DNA from 3 places in the Roseburia sp. AM23-20 genome. Region 3 is predicted to be linked to each of the others. Evidence: a T-box and tRNA genes for the amino acid it is inferred to sense, from the RefSeq annotation. Region 3 holds a T-box; the other regions hold tRNA genes.

Region 1 (10,657 bases), on a different contig from region 3:
TAATTTCTTTGGCTTTCAGGATCAGTTTGCATGGCCTTATAATACGACTTACGAAGGCTGGTGGGGGCATGATACGCTGCCAAAACTCAACTATGAAGGTTCTGAAAAATTGTATGATGACATTATGCGTGTTGCAGCAAAATGGGTATCACCGCCATACAATGCAGATGGCTGGAGACTTGATGTTGCTGCAGATTTAGGACATTCCCCGGAAATGAACCATAAGTTCTGGAGAGATTTCCGTAAATCAGTAAAAACAGCAAATCCCAATGCAATTATTCTGGCAGAACATTACGGTGATCCAAAAGAATGGCTGCAGAAAGGTGACCAGTGGGATACCGTTATGAATTATGACGCGTTCATGGAGCCGCTGACATGGTTTTTAACCGGTATGGAAAAACACAGTGATGAATCAAAGCCACAGTTAAAGGGAAGTTTGAAAGATTTTGAGGGTTCCATGCGTCATTATATGGCAAGCTTCCAGACATCACAGCTTTTGTGTGCCATGAATGAGCTTTCGAATCATGATCATTCCAGATTTATGACAAGAACCAATGAAAAAGTGGGACGTGCAGCAGCACTTGGTACCGCAGCCGCTGAGGAAGGAATAAAGCCGGCAGTATTCCGTGAGGCGGTCGTTGTTCAGATGACATGGCCGGGAGCACCGACGATTTATTATGGAGACGAGGCGGGACTCTGCGGATTTACAGATCCGGATAACAGACGTACCTATCCATGGGGAAAAGAGGATGTCGTTCTGATCGATTTTCACCGTGATATCATCCATATCCACAAAGAAAACGAGGCACTCCGCACCGGCTCCCTCATGTTTTTAAATGGAACTTCCGCGAACGGAAATCATACAGGCAGTAATGCAGATGGTAATCTGCGAGCAGATGATAATCTGCTTTGTTACGCAAGATTTAACCGCAGTCAGCAGTTTGTTGTTCTGGTAAATAATAAAGAGGAAGAACGTGATGTAACGCTTGAGGTATGGCAGTGCGGTATACCGAAAAATGCGGTATTAGAGCGTGTGATCATTTCAAATGAGACAGGTTATTCCCTGATGCCGAAAAATTATGAAGTAGTGGATGGAGTGCTTAAAGTAAGCATGCAGAAATATTCTGCTGTTGTTCTGATGTATGACAGAACAAGAGACTAACTACAAAGAAGATAGAAAAGAATAGTGCATTATTTTTCGGGGAATTAGAAAAGACTGGAAAGGGACAACGGAAAGGAGTTACGTCGAATGATAGATATATATACAGAAAAAAGAGACTCAAAAGACTGGATACTTCAGAACGACTTGTATTTCAACTTAAATACAGGTAATGAAGAAATGTCACAGAATGAAGTTGATTTAATTCGACAGGTGGATGGGGCAAAACTGACTCCAGATAAGCACATAGAAACAAAATATGGCTTAGGTACGATCCGTAATCTGTCATCAGGCTGCAAGACATTACTCAATATTGTGAAGCATCCGGATAAAGTAGTAAATGCAGAGGAATGTGGTCCGAATGTACTTAAAATCATTTTTACAATGGACAATATAAAGATATACATGTCAAGACCAACCCTGTTTGACATACCAGATGATGTAAAAATCAGATTTAATGGTTCTGATATTGTTATTGGAGGAAGGGGTTATAATGCCTGGTGGAGTAAGGAGTATGAGAGGAGAGAGGCAGATGATTTATAAGAGTATTACATTTAAAGCAGATCCATTTTCATACGATTTAGAATTCGATGACAGAATAACGCTTGTTGGGGGCGATAGCGGTGTTGGTAAAACAGTACTTTATGAAATATTGGAAGATGTAAGACTTACGGATGAATACAGGGCTATCAAATTATTTAATTACAGGTCAGATAATTTTTCAGAATCAATAAAGCAATGCAGAGATAGCTTTATTGTGGTAGATAATGCGGATAATCTGATAAATGATGAAGTTAGAAAATTTATTAATTTTGAATTATCAAATCAATATATGCTTTTCCTACGGAATTGTGATGGACTGAATGTATCAGATCAGAGTTTCAAGGTTTTGAAGTTTGATAATAATAAGATAACACTGGAAGAGGAGTTGTGATATGAAGTATTTATGGACAGAAGATACCGGTGCAGGGCTTCATTTCTGGAAATTGGTTAATCAACTTTTCTTTGATGATGAATTTATAGTTGAAAGCAAGGGGAGCAATCAGGGATTGTTGGATGCAGTATTGGATTTAGATATTAAAGATGATGATAAATATTATATTGCATTTGATTATGTGGTTGATAATCAGGATATTCGGAATAAATATCGTGTGTTGAAATCAATAGAAAAAAGTTCAGAAGGAAAGATTATAATTCTGGATATGATTTGCTTTGAATACCTGATTCTTGCATTTGATAAACTTGTAGAGTGGACAGGCACTGGAAAGACAGATAAAATTAAAATTCGTGAAGAGGTTTTGAAAGCAGTTGAGAACCATAGAATCAATTTATTAAAGATTGATGACGAGAAGACATTGCAGTATATAGCTGGTTTTAACAGATATTCTACGGAGCGGGTGATGAAATCATTGGCAGGTGAATTTACGCAAAACGAGAAATGGTCTGTTAAGGGTTCTCTTATGGGTGAGTGTTGGTATAAGGATTGTTGTGTGTCGGAGCATTCGGATAGTCTTAGGTGTGGTAAGCCTGAGGTTGAGGATGGAAGTGGGAAGATGCGTATGCTGATACAGTCGGAGGAAATAAAGAAAATTTTATCAATTATTACGGAAATTCAAGGATAAAAAATGCTTGCATAAAAGAAGCCACTATGCTATAATCTTTTCTTGTCAGAGCGCATTTTGTGTATCTGGTGAATGGGCAGATTCCCGAGTGGCCAAAGGGGACAGACTGTAAATCTGCTGCAATTTGCTTCGGTGGTTCGAATCCACCTCTGCCCATTATGTATTGTCCGGTAGGATGACATTTTTAAGTAGCTCGTGAGTGAAAGTCTTCGAACATAGGCGGCAGTACATATGAAAAATGCCGGCGTGGCGGAACTGGCAGACGCGCAGGACTTAAAATCCTGTTGTAGAAATACAGTACCGGTTCGATTCCGGTCGCCGGCATTATAGAGAGAAGTAAGACATCGGTTTTAGAACCGGTGTTTTTTTAATTCATAGGAAATTACGTCCTATGAATCAAAAAGCCCTCCGGGCGGGATGGGCATCTTGCGGAGAAGAAGTTAGCTGTAAACAGCACCGATCGGGCATTTTAAAATTTTAGCGCAAATAGGGTGTTAACTATTGGTGGATTTGTGCTATAATGCAATTATTCAATTTATACTATAAGAAGGGAAAACCGTGTTCAGATTTGATACGGAAGAAAGGTACGATGAAACAGGAAAAAGTTACATTCATTCATTCCATTTCGGCAAAAATTACACTCCTTGCCGTTTTTATTGTTGTTGTATCATTGGTGGGAAGTATGATCAATGCCAGTTCAAAGTCGAGTGATGTTGTTGAGACAGTCAATGCGCATTACATCCTAAGTCTGGCAGAGATGGGAGCGCAGACGATTGGAAATATTCCGGCAGAGATAGCAACGGATGAACAGTTTTCTAGGGTTGTAAGTGATATCAGCATGAAAGGCGTAGACAGTGCATATGCTTATCTGGTGTCAGCGGATGGCACAATGCTTTATCATCCGACAGCAGACAAGATCGGAAAAACGGTTGAAAATCCCGTTATTAAAGGTGTGGTATCACAGCTTGCATCCGGAACCGTTCCGGAGGATGCTGTTGTTGAATATGATTTTAATGGTGCAATCAAGTATGCAGGGTATGCCCTGACACCGGATCACATGATCGTGGTCGTATCGGCTGATAAGAGTGATATTGTAGAGCCGGTCAATGAGATGATCCGTTCTATGTGTATCACAGCAGCGATAACGCTTGTTGTATGTGTGATCATTGGCTATGTGTTAAGCCGTTTTATCTGCGCACCGCTTGAAAGCCTGACAGAGATTATAAAGAATACTGCAAATCTGAATTTCAGTCACAATGCAAAAAGTGATGGTCTGTGCAAAAGAACAGACGAAACCGGTTTCATGGCGCGTGAACTTCGTATCATGAGAAAGAATCTGCGTGAAATGGTTGCAAATATTGATACGGCAAGCCAGCAGATCACCGGAAATGTAGATGGATTAAAACAGGTAACTGAGACCGTAGACCATATGTGTTCGGATAACTCAGCAACCAGCCAGCAGCTTGCAGCAGGCATGCAGGAGACAGCCGCAACTACTGTAAATATCAATGAGAATGTCGGTACCATGAAAGATGAAGCTGAGCGGCTTACAGAGATGGCAGAAAAAGGTGCAGATGTTTCCAATGAAGTTATGGACAGAGCAAAGAATCTGCGCAATAAAACAGTAACTGCGAGCTCCCGTACTATGGACATGTATACAAGTGTCAAAGAGAAATCCGAAAAGGCGATCGAGGGATCAAAGGCAGTTGAAAAGATCAATGAACTGACCAATACCATTATGGAGATCTCTTCGCAGACCGGACTTTTAGCTTTGAATGCAAGTATTGAGGCTGCAAGAGCCGGAGAGGCAGGACGTGGATTTGCAGTTGTTGCGACAGAGATCGGAAGCCTTGCAGACCAGACTTCAAAAGCAATCGCTGATATCGGTAATATTGTAAAAGCCGTCAATGAAGCAGTTGGCAATATGACAGAGTGTCTGGGTGAAACGACAGAATTTCTGGAAACGAATGTAATTGAAGATTATAAAGAGTTTGAAAAGGTTGGCGAACAGTATCAGGAAGATGCAGATGTATTCAAGTCTAACATGAATCAGGTAAAAGATTCCATGCTGCAGCTTTCAGATCTGATTGAGTCGATCGCACAGGCGTTAAGCGGCATCAATGATACTGTGGGCGAAGCCGCAGTCGGTGTATCCGATATTGCTGAAAAAACAAGCGGTATGGTTGAAAAAACAGGCGCTACACATGATATGGTATCTGAATGTTACTCCTGTGCAGATAATCTGCGTGAGATCGTTGGCAAGTTTGTATTAAAATAAAATCTATTGTCATGAATCATGGCCTGTCCTCATAAGATGTGGTAATCACAGATTATGAGGGCAGGCTTTTTTGATTCATAGGAGATTACGTCCTATGAATCAAAAAGCCCCTGGCAGAACCTTGATGTGAAAAGTATGCGGTAGGGAGGCTATGATGCAGGAAAAGTCAAATGAACAGCGAAAAGAGCAGAAACGGGGATATAACCTGTTGGATAAAGAAGAAGAAAAATCGATGCTGTCATGTTTTGTGGAACAGCTGAATGATCCGCTTATTTTTATTTTGTTTGCGGCGGCAGCAATATCTCTTCTGCTGCAGGAATTTGGGGACATGTGCATTATACTTGCAGTAGTGCTTTTAAATGCCATAGTCGGAGTGATCCAGGAGGGGAAGGCAAAGCGGGCATTAGAGGCATTGGAAAAAATGACAAGTCCGCATGCACTGCTCCATGATGAGGATGGAATCCATGAGATTCCGGCATCGGATCTGATACCGGGGGATATTGTCTGCCTTGAAGCAGGCAGACAGGTGCCGGCAGATATCAGGATCATATCGGCTGTCAATTTAAAGATCGAGGAGTCAGCGCTTACCGGCGAATCTGTTCCGGTTCCTAAAAATACGACGGATCAAAATGAGGCATATATGACCACTAATGTTACATATGGACGTGGAGAAGGAATCGTCACTGCGATAGGGATGGATACGAAGATAGGCGGTATCGCAAAATTGCTTTCCGGGACAAAAACGGAGCTGACGCCGTTACAGAAAAGGCTGGCGGATCTTGGAAAAATCCTTGGTACCGTTTCTGTCTTTTTGTGTATCCTGTTGTTTGTCATGGCAGTTTTGCAGAGGCGCAATGTTGCAGAAATGCTGATCACGGCAATATCATTAGCGGTTGCTGCAGTTCCGGAAGGTCTGCCGGCGATCGTTACGATGGTACTTGCACTTTCGGTATCACGTATGGTGAAGGTCAATACGATCGTAAAAAGACTGCCGAGTGTGGAGACATTAGGCTGTGTGAGCGTGGTATGCTCGGATAAGACGGGAACACTGACGCAGAACCGTATGACTGTGACAAGATGTTATACAGATGGAAAAATCTGCGAACCAAAGAATCTCAACCGCAGAAAAAACAGATATTTTCTGGAGGGATATACCCTTTGCAATGATGCGTCTGTCCGTGGGGAACGGATCGGAGATCCCACAGAACTTGCCCTGCTTGATATGGCGGAAAAATTTGATCTGCAGAGAGAGAGATTAGAAGAAAGTTTTCCGAGAATACAGGAAATCGCGTTTGATTCCGACCGGAAAATGATGACGACATTACACCGGGGAGAAAAAGAAAAAATTTCTTATACCAAAGGTTCCCCGGATGAAATATTAGAGCGTGCTGCATTCCTGATGAAAGATGGTGAGCGTGTGCCGATGACCCCGGAGAGACGAAAAGAAATCGATCAGGTGATCCGTACGTTTACGAAAGATGCACTCCGGGTACTGGCACTTGGGATGCGAAATCCGGCTGACGGTTTAAAGGAAAACGGGCTGACTTTTCTGGGAATTGTTGGAATGGCTGATCCCATACGTCCGGAGGCACAGGAGGCTGTAATGGAGTTTTACCGTGCAGGGGTAAAAACGATCATGATCACGGGGGATCGGATCGATACGGCATTTGCGATTGCAAAAGAACTGCACATTGCATCGGAAGAAAGTGAGTGCATTTCGGGAGAAACGTTAACGGATATGACAGATGAAATGCTTGCAGAAAAAATAAAAAAGGTGCGTGTGTTTGCCCATGTTTCGCCGGAGCATAAGGTGCGCATCGTGGCGGCATGTAAGAAAAACGGGGAGATCACTGCAATGACAGGAGATGGTGTCAATGATGCACCGTCATTGAAAGCAGCAGATGTCGGGATCGCTATGGGAAAGGCAGGAACGGATGTGGCGAAAAATGCAGCGGACATTGTGTTGACGGATGATAATTTTGCGACGATCGCAAAAGCCATTGCGCAGGGAAGATGTATTTATGAGAATATCCGGAAATCTGTGATATTTCTGTTGTCTTCTAATTTCGGGGAGATCATAACAATGCTTGCGGCTGTAGCCTGCGGATTTGCGGCACCGTTAAAATCAAGTCATATTCTATGGATCAATCTGATCACAGATTCGCTTCCGGCACTGGCGCTTGGTGTGGATGAGGAAGAAAATAAAAGTTACATGGACAGACCACCGCGCGGAAAGGATGAGAGTCTGTTTGCAGGGGGTGGGTTAAACTGTACCTGTTTTTATGGGGCATTGATCGCATTTATCAGTATGACAGCGTTTTTGCAGCTTCCGGTGGGAATCCTGCTTGGGGCGGGCAGCACGGTCACACCGGCAGCAATCAGGCTGCTTCTGGCAGATGCAGAGCTTTTAAGCCGCTGCCAGACCTATGCATTTACGGTACTTGGTATGTCTCAGCTCTTTCATGCGATCGGTATGCGTGATGTTGAAACATCGCTGTTTCAGATGAACCATCTGGAAAACAGGTTAATGATTGCTGCATTCGCAATCGGAACAGGACTGCAGCTTCTTGTGACGGAAGTTCCTTATTTTGTTAATCTGTTTGGAACCTGCAGATTAACACTGCTTGAATGGGTAAAACTGCTGGTACTTGCAGCCATGCCTTTACTCGGGCATGAACTGTTAGTATTGGGAGGCTGTCTGGGAGAAAAAAGAGATAAGAAAAATTTAAAGGGAAAAGATCAGCAGGCGGTATCGTCTGGTGGGCGGTGGAGCTAAAAAAAACATTCATTTTTTACGGGGGGTGTGGTATAATGAGGTGTCCGTAAGTTTTGGGCAGGTTTTTGCAGGAAAGGATATTGGAAATTATGGAAGAGAAAATGACAATGGAAATCACGAACGACAGACTTGAGGAGGCCATTAAGGAATATGCCGCAGACCGCACGAAAGAGAATCTTACCACAGTGCTGAATCTGCTTCGTCCGACAAAGCTGTTTGTGCCGGCAATGTTACAGGCACCGGATCGTCCGATTCCATGTTTTTTAAAGAATAGTAATGAAGAACAGTTTTTAGTAGTATATACGTCAAAAGCGCAGATTCCGGAGGAGCCAAAGAGCCAGGCGATGCTTAACATGCCATTCCCGGCATGCAATAATATCGTTGTAAAACCGGAATTAAAACTTGCCGGAATGGTGATCAATCCATTTTCTGACAACCTTGTGTTAAAGACAGAACTTGTACAGAAGTTACATGAAGTTGACGAGCAGGCGGCAAAACGTGCTGCACAGATGAAACAGGTGAAGATGACACCGGCACAGTTTCAGGTATTTGTAAAGCGTCAGGTTGAGTTTGCAGTACTGCCAAAGCGTCTGTTTACCGAAAAACAGGAGTTCATCAACAAGCTGTGTGATGAGAAAGAGGCTTTTGTCAATGAGATTTTTGCAGGCGTGTTCAAGGAGCCAAAGTTAAATCCATACACAGAGAACGATTACTCTGTAATGGCACTTGATATTGCAGAAGATCTGACATTGATCCGTGTAGATCTTCCGGAAAAAGGCTTAGTTCCGCCACTTTGCTACCGTATTTACCTGACGATCAATCCTAAGACCGGAAAAGCCGGCTATTATACGATCGAGATGTCAAAAGAAAAAGATGTCCGCATGTTAGGAGAGCTTTTAGAGGACGGAAAACATATAGATCACGGTGTGGCACCGGTAGAGGGTGCTGAACTTCAGAAGATCATGGATCTTGCCAGAGGTGAAGGCGCAGAGAGGACAAGCTAGATCTGGGATATGATGTCTCAGACAGGTAAATGAAAAAATGATATAACATGAAGGAAGGGGTTGTCTCACTAACTTTGTTAGTATGACAGTCCCTTCCTTTTATCTTTCGTTATGCTGGATGATATCGGCATATTGTCCGCGGGTGACTTTTAAGAGCGCATCCGGGTTTACCGTGATGGAGGTACCGATGCGTCCACCGCTGATATAAATCTTATCGAAGGAAGCAGCGCTTTCATGTACGACGGTTGGGAACTGCTTTTTCATGCCAAGAGGTGAGCAGCCGCCACGCACATAGCCGGTAAGCGGAGTCAGATCTTTTACGTGAAGCATTTCAAGTGATTTTTCACCGACACATTTTGCGGCAGCTTTCAGATCGACTTCCTCTGCGATCGGTACGACAAAAACATAATACTGCCTGTTCCCGCCGGCGGCGGCCTTGCCGGACATAACGAGCGTTTTAAACGACTGTTCTACCGGAGCACCGGTCTTTTCTGCGGTATGTAGACCGTCTATAAATTCATCACACTCATAATTGATAATTTCATAAGGTATTTTATTGCGGTCTAAAATGCGCATGGCATTTGTTTTTACTTCTTTTCCCATAGAGAAAACTCCTTTCATGAATGAACTGCGCTCATTGTAACACCACAGCAAAAAATAGACAACTGAAACAGAATGTATGTTTACGAAAAAATGAAAAAATGTTATTCTAATAAGGGAAATTAAGGCAATATATGAGGTGAATTAAAATGCGCCACATATAAGAACATGTGTGGCGGGAAATGAGGCAGAGTATGAAAGATTTTTTTAAGAGAGTAAAGGCGGATGCAATAATGTCAGCAGTTTTATGCATCGCATTGGGCGTGGTTCTGATCGTATGGCCAGGAGAGACGATCGATATCGTATGTAAAGTGCTTGCCGCAGGACTTATCATTCTTGGAGGGGTAGAACTGTTTTCCTATATTACCAATAGAAACGGTTATATGTTCACCGGAATCCTTGGGCTGATCGTGCTGATCATCGGTGTATGGATCTTCTTAAAACCGAGCAGTATCGTGAGCCTGGTACCGATCGTGATCGGTGTGATACTTGCTGTTCACGGTGTGCAGGATGTGAAAATGGCGTTAGAATCAAAGAATGGCGGATATGACAGATGGTGGATTATGCTGATCATTGCCATTATCAGTATTGCATTTGGCGTGCTCTGCATTGTCAATGCGTTTGGCATGGTCAAACTTGCCATGCAGTTTGTAGGAGCAGCCCTGATCTATGATGGAATCAGTGATCTGTGGGTTGTGACAAAGACGGTGCGGACGGTGAAAGATATGGAGCAGGAAGCGAAAGCAGTCGACGTAGATTATAAAGAAATCGATTAAGTGATTAAGCGGAAAGAAAGAGAAACAGATATAAAAAGTGTCCCTGAAAATCTGGATAAAAGATTTTCAGGGACACTTTTTTGGTTCGTGATAATAGAATATTTGAGCAAGCTGCATCTGATTGCCCAGACTGCGCTATACTGTAATTTTACCTTCATTGATAAGCCGGATAAATACGTCGACTAATTCCGGATCAAACTGTGTTCCACTGTTTTTTTTCAGTTCACTGACAGCATAGGAGACAGAGAGCGGATTTTTGTATGGACGTCTGGCAGTCATGGCATCAAAACAATCGGCGATGGTAAGTATTCTTGCCATATAAGGAATATCCTCACCGGCAAGACCACGCGGATATCCCGTGCCATCATACCGTTCGTGATGACCAAGTACTGCAGGAATTACATAATCCATATGTGGCAGATAACGGATCATTTTTGTGGAG
Region 2 (10,657 bases), on a different contig from region 3:
TACAAAATGCCTTGTCAATAATTTAGGGAAAGAAAATGTTGTATTTTGCAAAAAACAAAAATTTGACTTTTATTGGAAGGTCATGTTATGATGTCATATGGTTTCATATAATGAAACAATAATGTGAATTATGAAACCTAAAAGACAGGTATTGGAAAAATAACTGATACCTTACATAGAATATGAGGTAATTATGGCAGAACAGAAAGAAACAAAAAATCCGGTGCAGTCGGCTGAACGTATTTTTCAGGTAATGGAGATGTTAGCCGATCACGGTGAGATGGGACTGATGGAGATCAGCACAGCGTTAGGACTTCACAAAAGCACGGTACATCGCCTTCTGATGTCTTTAGTCTATATGGGATATGCAAAGCAGGATGAGGTATCCCAGAAGTATATGCTTTCCTATAAAATAGTAAGCATGGCAGGAAAAATGCTTGACCGCATGGATATTTTACAGGTCGCGAAACCATATATGGAACGTTTGTCAGATATCAGCGGGGAAACGGTGCATTTAGTGCAGCGGGAAGGAAATAATATTTTATATATTTATAAAATAGAAGCAAAGATTGGTACGATCCGCATGGTGTCCCATGTTGGTATGGTGCATCCGATGTATTGTTCCGGTGTGGGTAAAGCGATCATGGCAGAACTTCCGGAATCAGAAGTGAAGCAGATCTGGAATGAGAGTATCATCGAAAAAAAGACAGAGCATACGATCACAGATTATGATGAGATGCTTCGGGTGTTAAAAGAAGCAAAAAAGAATGGATATGCGCTTGATGATGAAGAAAATGAAGAAGGTGTGCGCTGCATCGCGGCGAGTCTTCGTGATTATCATAATGAAGTAAAATATGCATTCAGTATTTCCGGTCCGACCAGCCGGATGACGCGAGAGCGCGTGGAAGAGCTGTCTGTGGATGTCAAAAAAGTACAGGAAGAATTATCCATGGAATTAGGCTGGTATAGAAAATAGCAGAGTTGGTCATACTATCCTTGAAAAGGTAATGGTTCAGAGAGTTTTTGAGCGGTTACAAATAATTTCTTGTAAAGTAAAGGAGAAGAATGACCATGAAAAAATTCAAAATGCTTGCGGCATGCCTGGTGCTTACATTGTCTCTTAGTGCACTGACCGCATGCGGCACAAACAGTAACAACACGGATACCAATAACAATGGAAATAATCCGGCTGTAGGTACGGAAAATCAGGTAAAAGGTAACACGGAAAATGGTGTTAATGCTACCGAAAATGGTATGAATGATACCAATGTGAATGGAACTGATACAATGAATGATACCAACGCAAATGGCACGAATGGAACCGTAAATAATAACAATGGCAATGACACAGACGGTGGTGCTGTTGTGGATGATGTAGTAGACGGCATCGGTGATGCGGGAAAAGATATTATCGACGGTGTTGAAAACGGTGTGGATGATGCAACCGGAAATAATAACAATAGTGGAAATGCTACTGATAACAGTGCAAGATAACGGATGTGGAATCTCCGGGTATGACCTTTCGGTGAAAGGAATGCCCGGATTTTTTCTGCTACAGAATATTCGCAGAAATCCTTAAATAAAAATGAAATCTTCCTGATTTCCTTGTGATTGCAGATATTTTGCGGTACAATGTCTTAAATAAGTCTGTTTTAAAGATAGATGAATGGAATGATTTAGGAGATTTTCAGATGAATAATAATGATTATAGAGAAGTAACAGAGGATGAAGCAACAACAGTTTCTACAAGTTCAAAGGACGAAATAAACGGACAGGAAAACAGTAGTGATACCCATGATGTATCAGAACATGAAAAAGAAACCGCAGAGGCAGAAGTGACAAATGCAGACACACCGGAGGAGAAAGAAACGGAATACGAAGATATCTGCTATATCTGCCGCAGACCGGAACATATTGCAGGAAAGATGATACGGATACCGAATAATATCTGTATCTGTCAGGATTGCATGCAGAAAACTTTTGACAGTATGAACCAGACAGGATTTTCCATGGATGATATGCTGAACATGAATATGGGCAAGATGCCGAATATCAGCATGATCAATCTGTCAGATCTTCAGGGGATGCAGGGATTTATTCCGAATAACCAGAAGATCAAAAAGAAAAAGCCAAAAGAAAATAAAGAGCCGGTGCTTGATATCAAAAAGATCCCGGCACCGCATAAGATCAAGGCATCGTTAGATGAGTACGTAGTAGGACAGGAGCACGCAAAGAAGGTTATGTCTGTTGCTGTCTACAATCACTATAAGAGAATCGCATCAGATGAGAAGGATGGTATTGAGATTGAAAAATCCAATATGTTAATGATCGGACCGACCGGTTCCGGTAAGACTTATCTGGTGAAAACACTTGCAAAACTTTTAGATGTGCCGCTTGCCATCACAGATGCAACATCCCTGACAGAGGCAGGATATATCGGTGATGATATCGAGAGCGTTGTAAGTAAGCTGCTTGCCGCAGCAGATAATGATGTGGAGCGCGCAGAGCACGGTATTATTTTTATCGATGAAATCGATAAGATCGCCAAGAAACGCAATACGAACCAGCGTGATGTCAGCGGTGAGTCCGTACAGCAGGGAATGTTAAAACTGTTAGAGGGTGCAGAAGTTGAGGTGCCTGTCGGAGCCAGCAGCAAGAATGCCATGGTGCCGATGACTATGGTCAACACAAAGAATATCCTTTTTATCTGTGGAGGTGCATTCCCGGAGTTAGAGGATATCATTAAGGAACGTCTCAATAAGTCTGCGTCGATCGGCTTTAAATCAGAATTAAAGGATAAATATGATCAGGACGAAAATATCCTGCAGAAAGTGACTACAGAAGATGTGCGTAAGTTTGGCATGATACCTGAGTTCTTAGGACGTCTGCCGATCATGTTTACGCTAGAAGCACTTACAGAAGATATGCTGGTACGCATTTTGAAAGAACCGAAAAATGCGATTTTAAAACAGTATCAGAAGCTGCTGGCCATGGATGAGGTAAGACTCAAATTTGAGGATGATGCGTTGATGGCGATCGCAAAGCAGGCGAAGGAAAAGAAAGTCGGTGCGCGTGCACTTCGCGCGATCATCGAGGAATTTATGCTTGACATCATGTATGAAATTCCGAAAGATGACAATATTGGTATGGTAACCATTACGAAAGAGTATGTGGAGAAAAAAGGCGGTCCGCTTATTACGATGCGTGGCTGTGCACAGATTGCTGCTGTTCAGACGCAAGCTTGACACTTTGCTGTCAAGCTATGCGCCGTAGTGTATATTGTTGTGAGATTACAGCCCCTGCCTCGAAGAGGCACTTTTCATGGGCTGTAATCGTTGTTGGTCACACCGGAAGTGTGAACAGTAACCACAGATCGGGAAACAGAAAGCTCCGGAGATCGCGGCTTTCGAATAATACAATTAAATAAGTCTGTAACGGGCACTCCGGCATCTGTTTTACGATAAACAGATGACCGGAGTTTTTTCAATTTATAAAACATTTAGGGCGTATTTGTTGCGGACATTGACAGTAATGTATCTATTACATCAGGTGACACGATCTCCGGAGATGATTATGATGCAGGAGACAGCACAGTCAGTTACATTAAATGAACTTGTGCAGAAGTTCGAATTAAAATAAAAAATATGGTTCTAAAGTAAAAGATTCCGGCATCTATTTAGTAATTGAATAGATGACTGGAGTTTTTTTATTTATGGCAGATTGCAGGGAACAGGTATATTCTGATGATTTTTTTGATTTTATCGTATCTTATGAGGAAACCAGTGGACAGACGATCGCAGAGGCTTGTATCCAGAGAATCGATGAAGGGTATGATATCTATTATTATCCGAGGGAGAGATTACCTCCGCTTAGTGTAGGCGGTTATTCTTATTCTGAGATCCCAAAATGTTATGGACTGCTGGATCGGACAGCACTTGAGGTGTCCGGTATTTTAAAAATGCAGAATCAGCCTGTTCTTGCATTAAAGGGAAACGGTGTGCTGATCGGATTTATTGATACGGGGATTGATTATACAAATCCGGCATTTCGCTACAGTGACGGGAGCAGCCGGATCGTCCGTATCTGGGATCAGACGATACAGGATGGAACGCCACCAGCGGGTATTTTATATGGGGCAGAGTATACAAAAGAACAGATCAATGCGGCGTTATTTTCAGAAGACCCGTACGATATCGTGCCGTCGCGTGATACCAATGGACATGGTACATTTCTTGCAGGAGTGGCATGTGCAAGTGAGAGTGAAAACGGTGATTTTATCGGGGCGGCACCCCAGTCTGAGATCATTATGATAAAATTAAAAGAGGCAAAGCAGTATCTTCGGGATTTCTTTTTTGTGAAAGACGGTGTTCCGGCATATCAGGAAAATGATATTATGATGGCAGTTTCTTATTTAAACAGTGCAGCAAATATTTTGAATCGTCCGCTTGTCATATGCATGGCATTAGGAAACAGTGCCGGGAGCCATGCGAGTGAGGGTTTTCTTCCTTCTTATCTTAATTATATGTGCGGAAGAAGAAAACGAGTCGTTGTGGTTGCAGCCGGAAACGAGGCGAATGCAAGACATCATTTTCAGGGACGTATCATAGGGGAGATGGAGCATGAGGATGCAGAAATCACGGTAGAGCAAAATACGAAAGGTTTTTTTGTGGAACTGTGGGCATCTGCGCCGGAACTGTATGCGGTTGCGGTAATTTCACCATCAGGAGAGCAGATTCCGCGGATTTCGGTGCGCCGTGGGGCATCAGAGCAGTTTAACTTTATTTTTGAGGGGACGACGATCACGGTAGATTACCGGATCGATATGAAAGAAACGTCAAGCCAGCTGATTTTTTTCCGGTTTATAAGACCGACACCGGGACTTTGGACAATACGTATTTTTCCACAGCTTACTGTCACCGGAAATTATCATCTCTGGCTTCCTTTGAAAGAAATGACAGATGGCAATAATTTTTTCCTTCGGTCGAATCCGGAAATTACACTGACTTCCCCCAGTGCGGCAAGACAGGTCATCACAGTGGGCGGTTATCAGGCATCGAACACCAGTATCTATGCGGATTCCGGAAGAGGTTATACTACGACAGGAGAGATCAAACCCGATTTTGTGGCACCGGCGGTGGATGTTTATGGTCCCGGACTTCGCAATAATTTTATCACTTTTACGGGAACAAGTGCAGCCGCAGCGATCACAGCTGGAGCCTGTGCGCAGATCATGCAGTGGGCGATCGTGGATCAGAATAATACGATCATGTCACATACATCTATCAAAAACATGTTGATCCGCGGTACTGCAAAACCGGAAAACCGGACATATCCGAACCGGGAGTGGGGATATGGGACACTTGATGTGTATGGGGCATTTCAGAATCTGAGACTGTGATAAAACGACGAAATATTATTTAGAAAATGTTTAGAAAAAACAGCAAGATTGTTTATCTGTATTTATGTAATTTTTGTGAAACTGGTTATAAACTTCAAAATGTAATACGATATAAATAAAAATAAGAATACAAACGGGGAGAGAAAGGCGATATCTTAAAAGTGATCCAGAAAACAAAAGCAGAAGCAGAAGCAGGTCAGTCTGATGGATATTCTGCTTCCGGCGGAGCGGGACAGACAGGGCAGGCATCCGGAACCGGGGCTGCTGGTAGTGCCGGTGGAGACAGTGATGACGAAACTACTACAACAACAAAGACGGTTGTGGTCAATGGTATTACTTATCTTGAAACAACGACTGTGGAGAACGGTGTCACAAGTGTGCAGAGGACAAAGATCAGTGGAGTTGGTGAAGAATAGCGATGGTAAAAAATCCGAAGGGAGTGTGAACCTTCGGATTTTTGCTGAAATCAGGAAAGTAATCCCTAAATGTTAAAATAAAATTGCTTGCAATTTGTAACATGATATGATAAGATGTTTATTGTTCGAGCGATTAAAAAAGAATAAGCCGGCGTGGCGGAATGGCAGACGCACCAGACTCAAAATCTGGCGGTGGCAACATCGTATGGGTTCAAGTCCCATTGCCGGCATTAGAAAAAAGTCCAGTTTTACTGGACTTTTTCTTGATTCATAGGAAATTACATCCTATGAATCAAAAAGCCCTCCGGGCAGGATCGCACTGCGGCGGAGTGGAATAATGTCGCTAGAGCGACCCGCCGCAGGACATCCGGTGGATGTCCGCTATGCGCGGACCGGAGCGGAAGCGAAGAAACTCGAAAGTTCGAGTCCGGCAGGACTCGATTTATCAAAAAAAGGACATCTGAATGATGTCCTTTTTTTGATGAAAGAGAGCGCGAGACGGGACTCGAACCCGCGGCCCCGACCTTGGCAAGGTCGTGCTCCACCAACTGAGCCACTCGCGCATATCTGAAATTATTCTGTATCTGTCTGTCAGACACATTTGATATCATACTATGGCAAAAACAATTTGTCAACAATTTTTTTTAAATAGCAATCATATTTTTTGAATCCTTAAGGGAAAAAGTTCATCTGTGATTTAAAAAAGAATTAATAATATTCATCTATATATTAAGTAGGAAAAATGCTATAATACGGAATGTCTGATAATCAGGATGCAGACAGTGTACATTTAAGGAGGAACTATGGAAAAGAAAAAAATAATTATTCCGGTCGTAGCCATTGCAGTAATTGGAGCAGTAGGAGGAACCGGTTATTATTATCGCGACAATATTATAGATGTGACAACACAGGCAATTGATGTAGTTTCAGAGAAAATTCCGTTTTTACAGTCAGGAAAATCGGATGACAAGGTATATGTTGAGAAAGTTTCTAAGATCATGAATACATATACGGGAAATACCAACCGGTATAATGGTGTTGTGGAATCGCAGGACAGTTATGAGGTAAATGTAGATTCATCGCGTACCATCAAAGAAATCCTTGTAAAAGTAGGGGATGAGGTAGAAGAGGGTCAGACACTTGTTACCTATGATACCAGCGAACTTGAGATGCAGGTGAAACAGGCAAAACTTGAACTCGAGGGAATCCAGAATGAGATTGACAGTTCCAAAAAAAAGATAGCCACATTGACCGATGAATTAAATAAAACGACAGATGAGGACGATAAATTTTCACTGACGACAGATATTCAGTCGGAGGAAAATTCCATCGAGGAGAATAAACTTGATCTTGAGAGCAAGAACCTTGAAATATCAAAATATGAAGCCCAGATCGATGCATCGTCTGTTGTCAGCAAAAAATCCGGCGTGGTAAAGGAAATCAACGAGAACGGTACAGACAGTAATGGTAATAATGCTGCGTTTATGACGATTCTTCAGACAGGTGAATACCGTGTAAAAGGAAGTATCGATGAGCAGAATGTATGGATGATCTCAGATGGACAGGCGGTCATCATACGTTCGAGGGTGGATGAAAGTCAGACATGGAATGGAACGATTTCAAAGATTGATACAGATAACGTGCAGAAAAGTGATGACGATTCATCTTCAGACAGTAGTGTCTCTGCAACAAAGTACCCGTTTTATGTGGAACTTCCATCTGCAGAGGGACTGCTGTTAGGACAGCATGTATATATTGAACTTGACGAAGGTCAGGACGATCAGCAGAAAGAAGGAATCTGGCTGTATTCAAACTATGTTGTTCAGGATGACAGCGGTGCTTATGTCTGGGCTGCAAATGATAAGAAACGTCTGGAAAAACGATATGTAGAACTTGGTGAATATGATGAGGATCTGGCAGAGTATGAGATCTTATCCGGTCTTTCACTTGATGATTATATCACATGGCCGATGGAAGGACTCTATGAAGGAGTAACTACGGTGACAGATGTGAGCGAGGTCGATTATTCTTCTCCGTTGTACAATCAGGATGGTACAGAGATGCTTGATTACGGAACCGAAATGTTGTATGAAAACGGAATGTACGATACGGAAATGATGAACGATAATGGTATGCAGGATTATGTAAATGGCGATATGGAAGATGGATCAGGTTATGATGGAGCTGACGATGGCGATTCTGCGGATGATGCGGAATATGATGACTCTGATTACAATGATTCTGACTATGAGGATTCTGATGATTCCTATGATGATTCCAATGATATGGAGGTAGGGGAATGATACTGAATCTGCAGAATATTTACAAGGATTATCAGCAGGATAAGCTGGTCGTTCCGGTATTAAAAGATGTCTGTCTTACCGTGGAAGAGGGAGAGTATGTTGCGATCATGGGACCGTCCGGTTCCGGAAAGACAACACTTATGAATATCATAGGCTGTCTGGATAAGCCGACGAGCGGGACTTATGAGCTGGCAGGAGAGGACGTCTTAAAGTTAAAAGACAAGCAGCTGTCAGATTTAAGACTGCGCAGTATCGGGTTTGTATTTCAGAGTTTTCATCTGATGCCGAGAGAGACTGCGGTGGAAAATGTATCACTGCCGCTTAGTTATGCCGGCGTGAAAAAAAAGGAGCGCAGGGAGCGTGCAATCAAAGCACTGGAACGTGTCGGACTTGGTGACAGGGTGGACTTTCGTCCGACGCAGCTTTCCGGTGGACAAAAACAGAGGGTTGCGATTGCGAGAGCAATGGTCAATAATCCAAAGATCTTACTTGCGGATGAACCTACCGGAGCACTTGATTCCAAGTCAGGAGAGCAGATCATGGAACTGTTCCAGAAACTCAATGAAGAGGGTGTTACGATCGTTATGATCACACATGATCCGCATATCGCATCCAATGCAAAACGCATGGTGAAAATCATTGACGGGGAGATTTTTGAGGGCGATGAAAAGGAGGATGCATCATGAAATTAAAAAAAGTAATCGCAGTCATTGTCGTACTTGCCGTCACTGTTGGTGCAGTCACCGGAGGAATTTATGGTTATAAGTCGTATCAGAAGAAGAATCTGGTGGCAGAAGTACAGTCTGTTTCCAGTTTAAACTATGGATATTATGGGAACTCTGAAACAAGCTATGGTGTTGTGACGAATGATTCTTCCCAGGAAGTATATTTAGATGATTCCAACAAAGTGCAGGAGGTTTATGTTTCAAAAGGCGATACAGTGAAAGAGGGAGATCCGCTGATCCAGTATGATACATCGGAGGCAGAGATCGATATCCAGAGGAAAAACCTTGAGATCAGTACAACAGAAAACAGTCTTGCGAAGGCACAGCATTCTTTAGAGTCATTAAAAAACACAAAACCGGTGGATAAGACACGGCCTTCTACTGCCAGTACTGCATCCTCGTACATAAATAAAAAGCTGCAGGAATTAGAGCAGAAGAAAGCCTACATAGAGTCACTGCCAGAAAAGGATGCGAAGGATAACCGCATTTATAATTATGTGACGGAAGATTCGGAGCCATATAATAAAGACACGGCAGATGGAACAGCAGAGAATCCTTACATTTATTATTGTAATAAAGATGTTTTTGCATATGGAAGTTTTTACAATTCGCTGCGGCCGCAGAAAAAATCAGATGGCACCTATACGGATGGAAAATATGTAAAGTTTATTATCTGCAAAAAAGACAGCGATGGGAAAATGGTGTTTGAAAGTGTGGAAACAGGAGATGAAGTGGTGGATGACAGTACTGAGTCGAATGGTGCCACAAAAGAAGTTACAGTACAGAAATATGAGCCTGTGGCAGATGACAGTATTTCACCGAATGTAAAAGATGTCGATGGAAGTACCATGCCTATGGACTATGATAAAAGCCGGTCCTGGTATGTTTTTTCAGGAGAAGAAGTTGGAAAAAGTCTTCAGGATTATCTGGATGAACTTGAGAATGAAGATAACTGGAACGATGAAGATGACTGGGAAGAGCCGGAAGGATATACCGAAAAAGAACTTGCAGAGGCAATCAATGACAAAGAATCAGAAGTAAAAAAACTGGATATACAGCTTCGCAAGTTAAAACTGGAGCTGGAAACGTTACAGGACAGCATCAATGATGGTGTGGTTTATGCAAAACTTGATGGTGTTGTGAAATCTGTGGGAGATCCGGATCAGAAACAGGATGATGGGAATGCATTTCTTGTGGTAACCGGGGATGACGGACTGTACGTGAGCGGTACGATCAGCGAACTTTTGTTAGATGAAGTCAAACCGGGAACGGTTGTTACCGCAAATTCATGGGAATCAGGAATGACATTTGAGGCAACCGTAACGAGCGTATCGGATTATCCTGTGAGTGGCAATTCCTGGGGAGAAGGAAATCCGAATGTTTCTTATTATCAGTATACTGCATATATGGAAGACAGTTCTGCACTGAAAAATGGAGAATATGTGGATCTTGCAATTCAGACAAATCAGTCAGAAACAGGCGGTATTTACCTTGATAAGGCATATGTGAGACAGGAAGATGGAAAATCATATGTTATGATCGCAGATGAGAGTGATCATCTGAAAAAACAATATGTTGTAACCGGAAAAACAGTATATGGTACTGCAGTTGAGATCAAATCAGGACTGACAGAGGATGACAGGATCGCCTTCCCTTATGGAAAGACAGCAGTCGAGGGAGCAGCAGTAACAGAGGATGAAAGTGTTGAATATTAATCAGGAGGAACAGGATGTTTGAGAATATAAGATTATCTTTTCAGGGAATCTGGTCCCACAAGATGCGTTCCTTTCTGACCATGCTTGGAATTATCATAGG
Region 3 (10,657 bases):
TCTTCCCGTTCTTTTTTAAATTTCCAGTCATCGACAGAAACCACTTCACCCGTTGTGCGATCAATTACTTCCCACCATCTTTTGGGATCATCCAACGTATTGACTTTTAACTGCTGTGTATGAAATCCTTCCATCAATCTTATACATAGTTTTTCACTTCTTGCAGTTACACGATTGCTGATCAGGTATTCCTGTTGAATCTCTTCTGGATTTTGCTCGGCCCAGGCATTATCCTTTCTGGTCGTATAATACGTTGCATATTTCTTTACCGGCTCATTCAATAACGCATCCGGCATCTCCGTTCCGTCACAGTCACGCAATGCATCTGCTCCAAGAAGATTTTTCAATCGTATTGTTTCCTCGACAATGTCTGCATCGGTCGGCAATGTCAGTCTGCCTGTTTGTTTTGTCATTCCCGTCTTCTCCTTTCTTGTCTCATCACCTGATGTTTTAAGTATATCTGTCTGCATCAACTGCTTCAATTTTTATGTTGCTCTAATTTTTATATATCTTGCTTTATGCTCAATAAAATATTTGCATTTATCATAAATTACTGTATACTTGCAATAAGAAACCCTATTTAATTGCTATTTTATTCATCAGTTTCACAACATTATTTTAGTAATATTGCGGTTTTAATCTATAAGATATAAAATTTGATACAACAGGAAGATAATACAAATGAGTAATGAATTAATTAATTTTGAGTACAAAGGAGTACCCGATCCGGATTTTAAACTTCGTTATATTTCTATTTCTAAATACGAAGGGGATTGGCAAAGCCACCCTCACACCCATCAGTTTTCTGAACTTTTCTATGTTATCAGTGGAAAAGGTGTATTTTACATTGAAAATGATACGGTTTCTGTATGTGCAGACGATCTGATAATCATAAATCCACATATTGAACATACGGAAAAAACGATGTCAAACGATCCTATGACCTATATTGTATTTGGTGTAGAAGGGCTCGCTTTCTATTTTAATTCCCAAAACGCTGCTAACCCAAAAGGATACAGCTACTATAATTATGGTTCCGCCAAAACACACTTTATTAATTTTTCCCAGATTATGATAAAAGAATTTAATGCAAGAAAGCCAGGTTTTGAAGCAATCTGTCATGGTCTCCTACAGGTTTTGCTTGTTTATATTACACGCGAACAGCATCTTTCTGTCATATCTGATACCACTTTGCAAATATCAAAGGAATGTTTTGTTGCGAAAAAATATATTGATGCCAATTATGCAAAAAATATTACTTTAGATCTGCTCGCTGAAATCACCCATATCAACAAATTTTATTTATCACATTCTTTTACGGAGTATGTTGGAACATCCCCCATCAATTACCTGATGGAAACCAGACTCGCTGCAAGCAAAGAACTATTGCTCAGCTCCAGTCGCTCGATTGCAGAAGTTGCATCCAGCACAGGCTTTTCATCACAGTCGTATTTTTCGCAGATTTTCCGAAAGAATACAGGTATGTCACCCCTGCAATACCGTAAACTGAAACAAACAGATTCGAAAACCATGCAGGATGATTCCTATTATATTTGAAAATTTTATAGAAACATATAGACTTAATTGATCATTTCATGCACAAAATGATACACATTTTCTTTATTACGACAAAACTAAAAAAATCCGCCAAAGCCCCACTGCATAGAAATGCAGTCCCGGTCTTTGACGGATTTTCTTATTCATTTTATTTCTGGTTAATATAGTTGACCAGTCCCTCACAGTCAATAATTTTCTGCATGAACGGCGGGAACGCCTGGCCCTGATATGAGGTACCCTTTGTCACATCCGTGATCACTCCTGTGTCAAAGTTGACTTCCACTTCGTCTCCGGCTTCGATCTCTTTTGCTGCCTGCGGACATTCAATGATCGGTAGTCCGATGTTGATCGAATTGCGGTAAAAAATACGCGCAAATGTCTCTGCGATGACACAGCTCACACCAGCTGCCTTGATAGCGATCGGCGCATGCTCTCTGGATGAACCGCATCCAAAGTTTTTATTTGCCACCATGATATCTCCTGCTTTGACATTCTTTACGAAATCTTTATCGATATCTTCCATGCAATGCAATGCCAGTTCCTTCGGATCAGAAGAATTTAAGTATCTTGCCGGAATGATGACATCGGTATCTACGTTGTCTCCGTATTTGAATACATGACCTTTTGCTGCTTTCATGTTTACTCTCCTTTTTCTTAAACCTATGCTACTTCATCCGGTCCGGAAAGTTTTCCGGTGATCGCACTTGCTGCCGCTACTGCCGGGCTGGCAAGATAAATCTCAGACTCCACATGTCCCATTCTTCCTACGAAGTTACGATTTGTGGTGGAAACGCAGCGCTCATGCTCTGCAAGGATTCCCATATAACCACCAAGGCAAGGTCCGCAGGTCGGTGTGCTCACAACTGCACCAGCCTCAATAAAAATCTTAAGCAGTCCTTCTTCCATTGCATCGAGGTAGATCTTCTGTGTTGCCGGGATCACGATCACACGCAGTCCTTTTGCTACTTTTTTGCCTTTTAAGATAGAAGCTGCCACACGCAGATCATCCATCCTTCCGTTTGTACAGGAACCGATCACTACCTGGTCGATCTTGATATCGCCGACCTCGTCGATCGTCTTTGTGTTCTCCGGAAGGTGCGGGAATGCAACGGTAGGTTTTAAAGTACTGAGGTCGATCGTATAAGTCTCCTCGTACTCTGCATCCTCATCTGCCTCATAGACAACATATGGACGTTTGGAATGTGCTTCCATATATTCTTTTGCAAGATCATCTACCGGGAAAATACCATTTTTTCCGCCTGCTTCGATTGCCATGTTTGCGATCGTAAAACGGTCATCCATTGAAAGGTAAGAAATGCCATCTCCAACAAATTCCATTGATTTGTAGAGTGCACCATCCACACCGATCATTCCAATGATATGTAAAATGATGTCTTTTCCGCTGATCCATTTTGCCGGTTTGCCGGTCAGGACAAATTTGATCGCTGCCGGAACTTTAAACCATGCTTTTCCAGTCGCCATACCAGCCGCCATATCGGTACTGCCGACTCCGGTGGAAAATGCACCCAGCGCACCATAGGTACAGGTGTGGGAATCCGCACCGATAATGACATCGCCTGCCACGGTAAGACCTTTCTCCGGCAGCAGTGCATGCTCTATTCCCATCTCTCCTACATCAAAATAATTTGTAATATCATGCCGGCAGGCAAACTCTCTGACGCATTTGCAATGCTGTGCAGATTTGATATCTTTATTTGGCACAAAATGATCTAACACAAGTGCGATCTTATCCTTATCAAAGACACCGTCCACCTTCATTTTATCCATTTCATGAATCGCCACCGGTGAAGTAATGTCATTGCCTAAAACCAGATCCAAATCTGCCTCAATAAGCTGTCCGGCACTGACTGATGGAAGTCCTGCATGTGCTGCAAGGATTTTCTGTGTCATCGTCATCCCCATGGGTATATCCTCCTAAAAAATTAAAATCTGTGTCAGGAATGGTGTGTGCCCGTTCCTTTTTTGTGTGATGTGTGTGTAGAACAACACTCGCTGTCCTATCTGTATGTTATTCTAACACAGGTGTTACTATAATAAAAATACATATTAAATATATTTACCATAACTAAACTTCATGGTATAATGAGAAAAATTATCGATGTATCCAGTATCAGAAAGGAATTTTATCATGAACCAGAATTTATCATCTTACCGGATTTTTTATACCGTTGCAAATACCGGCAACATTTCAAAGGCTGCCAAAGAACTCTACATCAGCCAGCCTGCCATCAGTAAATCCATCCAGAAATTAGAGGAAAGTGTCGGCTGCAAGCTGTTTTCCAGAAGTTCCCGCGGTGTTGTCTTAACCGATGAGGGAAAACTGCTCTACGACCATGTGAGCAGCGCCTTTGAGACTTTAACCCTCGGTGAGGAAAAATTAAAACGCTCCATTGAACTCGGTGTCGGCCACTTAAAGATCGGCGTCAGCGCAACCCTCTGTAAATATCTGCTGCTCCCTTATCTGCAGGAGTTCATACGCCAGAACCCGCACGTCTCTATCTCCATCACCTGCCAGTCTACAAATGAGACACTTGAGCTGCTTGAAGACAATAAAATTGATATCGGTCTGGTAGGAAAACCGGATAATTTAAAAAATATCCATTTTGATTTTCTCGAGGAGATCGAAGATATCTTTGTCTGCACCAAAGACTATCTGCGGAATTTGCGCGCGCGCGGCGTCCACAAGGATCAGATTCTGACAAACTCAACACTGATGCTGCTCGATAAAAACAATATGACACGCCAGTATATCGACGACTATCTTTCCGACAACCAGATTCAGGTCAAAGAATCCATCGATATCTCCAGCATGGATCTTCTGATCGACTTTGCCCGTATCGGTGTCGGCGTTGCCTGCGTCATCAAAAGTTTTGTAAAAGAGGATCTCGCCTCCGGCGCCTTAGTGGAGATTCCGCTTGGCATCCCAATCCATAAGCGTGAGGTCGGTTTTGCCTATAAGACAACAACAAAACCTTCCAAAACACTCGCCGAATTTATCCGGTTTTATAAAAACTTTTAACAGATACAATATAATAGAATGCACGCTCCGCGAACATTCTATTATCATGAACTATACAGCCAGGTTGGCAAAGCGAATTGGCACAACAAACTCTACTTTTTCTCAAAACTATACAGCCATATTCGCAAAGCGAATTGGCGCAACAAACTTTACTTTTTCTCAAAACTATACAGCCAGTTGGCTTTTAAGAAGTAAATCAAAAAGATCACCGAACTGATTGACCAGGTCAATGGGTATGCCCAGAAGATGACCTGGATCTTCGGAATAAAATGCACAGTAACCGTGATGTATGTGATCCTTATGATGCACCAGGATGCAAGCATGACGAACATCGGCACGGCAGATTTTCCCGCACCGCGCATGATACCTGCAATGCAGTGGGAAAATGCTAGGAAACAATAGAAAAAAGCCTCTATATGTGCCTGTTTGGTTGCAAATTCAACGACCTGTGTTTCACTGTTGAACGCTGCAGCAAGCTGCGGTATCGTAAAAAATACGATCACACCAACCACTTCCGCAAGCAGTGTCGAACAGGTAATGCCAAAATACGCACCTTTTTTTGCTCTGTCGTACTGCCTCGCGCCAAGATTCTGTCCGATGAATGTTGTAAGTGACATAGCAAAACAGGTGATCGGCAGAAATGCAAAGCCTTCTATTTTTGAATAAACACCACATCCTGCAACCGCCATCACTCCAAATTTGTTAATATTCGTCTGTACAATAATATTTGCAAATGAAATGATGGAATTCTGCATACCGGACGGCAGTCCGATCCCTATGATCTGTCCTAACATTCCCTTATGAAAACGTATCTGCGAGATCTGCACCTGATAAACATCTTTGGTCCGCATCAGACGCATCATACATAAAAATGCACTGGAAAACTGTGAAATAATCGTTGCAAGTGCTGCAGCACCGACACCAAATCCTAACAATCCGACAAATAATAAATCCAGTATAATATTAACGATGGATGAAAAAATCAGATAATAAAGCGGATGTCTGCTGTCTCCGACTGCCTGCAAAATCCCCATCACGATATTGTACATAACAAAAGCGATCGATCCGGCAAAATATACCCTGAAGTATACAATAGAATTTGGCAGTACCGACTCCGGCGTTCCCATCAGAACAAGGATCTGGGGAGCTAGGATCATCCCGATCGCGGTCAGAATACAGCCGGACACCAGACCAAATGCAATATTGGTATGTACCGCTTTTTTCAATCCTTCATAATCTGCTGCTCCAAAATATTTCGAAATGACAACGCCGGCACCAACTGCAATTCCATTAAAAAAACCGACCATCAGAAATATCAGACTACCGGAAGAACTGACAGCTGCAAGAGCATCACTGCCAAGAAAATTACCGACGATCAGAGAATCGGCGGTATTATATAACTGCTGAAACAGGTTTCCTAAAAAGAGGGGGATTGCAAATGACACAATCCCCTTCCAGATGGAACCCTCTAATAAGTTTGTTCCTTTTTTCATCTTATTTCATTACAATATTGACAATTCTTCCCGGAACGTAAATCTCTTTTACAATGTTTCCAGTCAGCTTATCTGCAATTGATTCTTTTGCTTTTGCAATAACATCATCTTTTGCGTCATTTCTGCCGATTGCCAATGTTCCTTTCGTTTTTCCATTGATCTGTACTGCGATCTCAACCGTATTTTCAACTGTTTTTGCCTCGTCAAATTCCGGCCATTTCTGCTGGTATACATAACCTGTTCCGCCAATGATCTGCCAGAGTTCCTCTGTGATATGCGGAGCAACCGGGTTTAACAGAATTAAGAGTGTCTCATACTCGCCCTTAGTCACAGCATTTTTCTTATAGAACTCGTTAATCAAAGCCATCATTGCAGCGATCGCGGTATTGTATTTCAGATTCTCATAATCGCTGCTGACTTTCTTGATGGTCTGATGCATCTTTGTCTCAAGTTCTTTGGAATATCCGGTTTCATCTGTCATGATGTCCTGTAACTTCCATACACGCTCTAAGAAACGACGGCAGCCTTTTACACCATCCTCAGACCAGGATGCACTTAAATCAAATGCTCCGATAAACATTTCATATGTTCTTAATGTATCTGCACCATACTCTCTTACGATATCATCCGGATTTACGACATTTCCTCTGGATTTTGACATCTTCTCTCCGTTCTCACCAAGGATCATACCATGGGATGTACGTTTCTGGTAAGGCTCCGGACATGGAACTACTTTCTCATCATACAGGAATTTGTGCCAGAATCTGGAATATAACAGATGAAGTGTTGTATGCTCCATACCTCCATTGTACCAGTCAACCGGCATCCAGTATTTTAATGCTTCCGGACTTGCAAGCGCCTCATCATTATGCGGATCGGTATATCTTAAGAAATACCAGGAAGATCCAGCCCACTGCGGCATGGTATCTGTCTCTCTCTTTGCAGGACCACCACAGCAAGGACAGGTTGTATTTACCCAGTCTGTCATCGCAGCAAGTGGAGACTCTCCATTATCCGTCGGCATATAACTTTCTACCTCTGGAAGCATCAATGGCAGTTCACTCTCATCGATCGGCACATAACCACATTTATCACAGTGAACGATCGGAATCGGCTCACCCCAGTAACGCTGACGTGAGAATACCCAGTCTCTTAATTTATAGTTGGTCTTTGCTGTACCAATGCCTTTTTCCTCTAAAAATGCAATCATTTTTGCCTTTGCATCTTTTACTTCCAGTCCGTTTAAGAACTCAGAATTGATCAGAACACCGGTTGCAACATCTGTAAATGCCGCTTCGTTGATGTCAACTTCCTCACCATTTTTTGCAACAACCTGTACCATTGGAATATTGAACTTTTTGGCAAATTCCCAGTCTCTCTCATCATGTGCCGGTACTGCCATGATCGCGCCTGTTCCGTAAGACATTAATACATAATCGGAAATCCAGATCGGGATTTCTTTTCCGGTTACCGGATTGACTGCCATAAGACCGTCAATCTCCACACCCGTCTTATCTTTTGCAAGTTCTGAACGTTCAAAATCGGATTTCTTTGCAGCTTCCTCACGGTATGCAGCAATCGCATCCCAGTTCTTTAACTCGTCTTTATATTTATCAATGATCGGATGCTCCGGGGATACAACCATGTAAGTAGCACCAAATAATGTATCACAACGTGTCGTATAAACACGGAGTTTGTCCTCTTTTCCGGCGATCGCAAAATCTACCTCTGCACCCTGTGATTTACCGATCCAGTTTTTCTGGGAAACCTTGACACGCTCGATATAATCTACATCATTTAAGCCCTCTAACAGTTTCTCAGCATAATCAGTGATCTTTAACATCCACTCACTCTTTACTTTGCGGACAACCGGAGCACCACAACGCTCGCAGACACCGTTCACAACTTCCTCGTTTGCCAGGCCTACTTTACAGGAAGTACACCAGTTGATCGGCATCTCTTTTTTGTAAGCAAGTCCTGCTTTAAATAGTTTTAAGAAAATCCACTGTGTCCATTTGTAATAACTCGGATCTGTAGTGTTGATCTCTCTGTCCCAGTCGAATGAATAGCCTAAAGAATGAAGCTGCTCTTTGAAACGTTTTACATTGTTTTCAGTTACGATCTTCGGATGAATCTTATTTTTGATCGCATAGTTCTCAGTCGGAAGTCCGAATGCGTCCCATCCCATCGGATAAAGTACGTTATAGCCCTGCATTCTGCGCTTTCTTGCAACAATATCAAGTGCTGTATAAGGTCTCGGATGACCTACATGAAGTCCCTGTCCTGACGGATACGGAAATTCTACCAATGCGTAATATTTTGGTTTGCTGTAGTCGTCTGTCGCAGCAAAAGCCTTATTATCATCCCAGACTTTCTGCCATTTTTTCTCAACGACTTTGTGATTGTAAAGTTCTGACATATAATCCTCCTTGTTTTCCGAAGGAAAATGCGAGTTCTCTGACGAGCAGAGGATTTTCCTCCTTGTTTTGCGAAAAAAAACTTCGTCTCGGAAGATATTTTCAAATAAAAATATCTTTAGAGACGAAGTCTGTCTTACTCCGTGGTACCACTCTAATTCGTATTCTTATGATTTCATAGAAAATAAAAATACGCTCTTATGATCCTTAACGCGGACAACACGCTTTTGCTTACTCACTGTAACTGGCAGCTTGGGCAAAAGGACTCAAAGGTGAGTTGGGAATTTCACTTTACTGCCTCACAGCATCCGGCAGCTCTCTGAGAAAGCAAAAAATTCTTACTATTCCTTATCAAAGTCTGATGTATTTTATTCACAACATGATTTATTTTATCATATACCCTGTTTTTGTCAAGTATTGAAACAAAAAAGAGCCACCACAAACAGTAACTATGTGATGACTCTTTCAATCGATTCAAAATTAGTTGTTGATTAATTTATCTTCTTCATTGTTCCAGCTATACAGTTTACGGATCTCTTTACCAACCTGCTCTGATGGATGCTCTGCAGCTTTCTTTCTCATAGCTTTGAAGTGAACCTGACGTCCTGCCGGAGACATATCCAGTAAGAAGTCTTTTGCAAATGTACCATCCTGAATATCGGAAAGGATCTGTTTCATTGCCTTCTTTGTATCCTCTGTGATGATCTTCGGTCCTGTAATGTAATCACCATACTCTGCTGTGTTGGAGATAGAATATCTCATTCCCTCGAAACCTGACTGGTAGATTAAGTCTACGATCAGTTTCATCTCATGGATACACTCGAAGTATGCATTTCTTGGATCATAACCAGCTTCGCATAATGTCTCGAAACCTGCCTGCATTAATGCACAGACACCACCGCAAAGAACTGCCTGCTCACCAAAAAGGTCTGTCTCTGTCTCGGTACGGAATGTTGTCTCAAGAACACCGGCTCTTGCTCCACCGATACCAAGTGCATATGCTAATGCAAGATCCTGTGCTTTTCCTGTTGCATCCTGCTCAACAGCGATCAGACAAGGTGTTCCTTTTCCAGCCTGATACTCAGAACGTACTGTATGTCCCGGAGCTTTCGGAGCGATCATAGTAACATCTACATCCTTTGGAGGTACGATACATCCGAAATGGATATTGAAACCATGTGCAAACATTAACATATTGCCTGCCTCAAGGTTTGGCTCGATATCTTTTTTGTACATATCTGCCTGTTTTTCATCGTTGATCAGTATCATGATGATATCAGCTTTCTTTGCTGCCTCTGCTGTTGTATATACTTCAAATCCCTGCTTCTCAGCTTTTGCCCAGGATTTGCTTCCTTCATAAAGACCAATGATAACATGGCATCCGGAATCTTTTAAGTTCAATGCATGTGCATGTCCCTGACTGCCGTAGCCGATAATTGCGATCGTCTTTCCGTCTAAAAGTGAAAGGTTACAGTCTTCCTGATAAAATATTTTTGCTGCCATAATTAATTTCCTCCAGTTTTGGTTTCTTAATAAAAAATATGCATTTGCATATTCTTATCTGCTTATTTTGTTATAATGATACTCTTTTGCCGTCTTCGTCTAACATAACGACATCGGAAATGCCTCTCGACAATCCGGTCAGTCCGGTACGTGCAAGCTCTAATATCTCATATCCGGACAAAAGATCAAGGAAAGCATCTAACTTATCCTGATGTCCTGTCAGCTCGATCACCATCGAATCATGGGTCACATCTACAACTTTTCCATGAAAGATCTCCGTTACATTTAAGATTGGCTGGCGTTCTGTATCTTTCGCACGAATCTTAACCAAGATCAGTTCTCTTGTCACTGACGAGCCATTTTCAAGTTTTTTGATATCAACAACATCTTCCAACTTTGCAAGCTGTTTCTCAATCTGCTCTAAGATCTGCTCATCACCGGTCGCAACGATCGTAATCCTTGTATATCTCGGATCTGCGGTCACACCGGAAGAAAAACTGTCAATGTTGTAACCTCTTCTGCTGAAAAGTCCTGAAATATGACTTGTCACACCCGGGTTATTCTCCACTAATAGAGATAATACCTGTTTTCTCATTCTGCATCTCCAATAGTTTAATACTTTAATCACACATCACACTAAAGCTATG

Evidence for each region. The T-box of region 3 lies ahead of leuS (leucine--tRNA ligase). A T-box ahead of a tRNA ligase gene usually reads a tRNA of that ligase, here a tRNA-Leu.
Region 1: it has a tRNA-Leu gene. The T-box ahead of leuS (leucine--tRNA ligase) is inferred to sense a tRNA for this amino acid. The anticodon was not compared.
Region 2: it has a tRNA-Leu gene. The T-box ahead of leuS (leucine--tRNA ligase) is inferred to sense a tRNA for this amino acid. The anticodon was not compared.

What each region holds. Positions count from the first base shown of each region.
Region 1 covers NZ_QRHS01000012.1:64,786-75,442, forward strand. The annotation lists gene DW650_RS10660 (glycoside hydrolase family 13 protein) at 1-1,162, shown strand, start outside; gene DW650_RS10665 (DUF4869 domain-containing protein) at 1,250-1,702, shown strand; gene DW650_RS10670 (ATPase) at 1,692-2,093, shown strand; gene DW650_RS10675 (hypothetical protein) at 2,095-2,781, shown strand; tRNA gene DW650_RS10680 (tRNA-Tyr) at 2,856-2,937, shown strand; tRNA gene DW650_RS10685 (tRNA-Leu) at 3,022-3,105, shown strand; gene DW650_RS10690 (methyl-accepting chemotaxis protein) at 3,371-5,059, shown strand; gene DW650_RS10695 (cation-translocating P-type ATPase) at 5,214-7,835, shown strand; gene DW650_RS10700 (SseB family protein) at 7,925-8,839, shown strand; gene ybaK (Cys-tRNA(Pro) deacylase) at 8,939-9,442, opposite strand; gene DW650_RS10710 (HdeD family acid-resistance protein) at 9,634-10,215, shown strand; gene DW650_RS10715 (bifunctional diguanylate cyclase/phosphohydrolase) at 10,351-10,657, opposite strand, start outside.
Region 2 covers NZ_QRHS01000015.1:59,863-70,519, reverse strand. The annotation lists gene DW650_RS12190 (IclR family transcriptional regulator) at 194-976, shown strand; gene DW650_RS12185 (hypothetical protein) at 1,072-1,494, shown strand; gene clpX (ATP-dependent Clp protease ATP-binding subunit ClpX) at 1,692-3,245, shown strand; gene DW650_RS12175 (S8 family peptidase) at 3,713-5,398, shown strand; gene DW650_RS12170 (hypothetical protein) at 5,560-5,814, shown strand; tRNA gene DW650_RS12165 (tRNA-Leu) at 5,962-6,044, shown strand; tRNA gene DW650_RS12160 (tRNA-Gly) at 6,305-6,377, opposite strand; gene DW650_RS12155 (efflux RND transporter periplasmic adaptor subunit) at 6,618-8,117, shown strand; gene DW650_RS12150 (ABC transporter ATP-binding protein) at 8,114-8,803, shown strand; gene DW650_RS12145 (efflux RND transporter periplasmic adaptor subunit) at 8,800-10,557, shown strand; gene DW650_RS12140 (ABC transporter permease) at 10,572-10,657, shown strand, end outside.
Region 3 covers NZ_QRHS01000001.1:75,311-85,967, reverse strand. The annotation lists gene gnpA (1,3-beta-galactosyl-N-acetylhexosamine phosphorylase) at 1-413, opposite strand, end outside; gene DW650_RS00390 (helix-turn-helix domain-containing protein) at 682-1,557, shown strand; gene leuD (3-isopropylmalate dehydratase small subunit) at 1,706-2,194, opposite strand; gene leuC (3-isopropylmalate dehydratase large subunit) at 2,218-3,480, opposite strand; gene DW650_RS00375 (LysR family transcriptional regulator) at 3,707-4,597, shown strand; gene DW650_RS00370 (MATE family efflux transporter) at 4,747-6,090, opposite strand; gene leuS (leucine--tRNA ligase) at 6,092-8,509, opposite strand; T-box leader at 8,625-8,871, opposite strand; gene ilvC (ketol-acid reductoisomerase) at 8,988-10,010, opposite strand; gene ilvN (acetolactate synthase small subunit) at 10,081-10,605, opposite strand.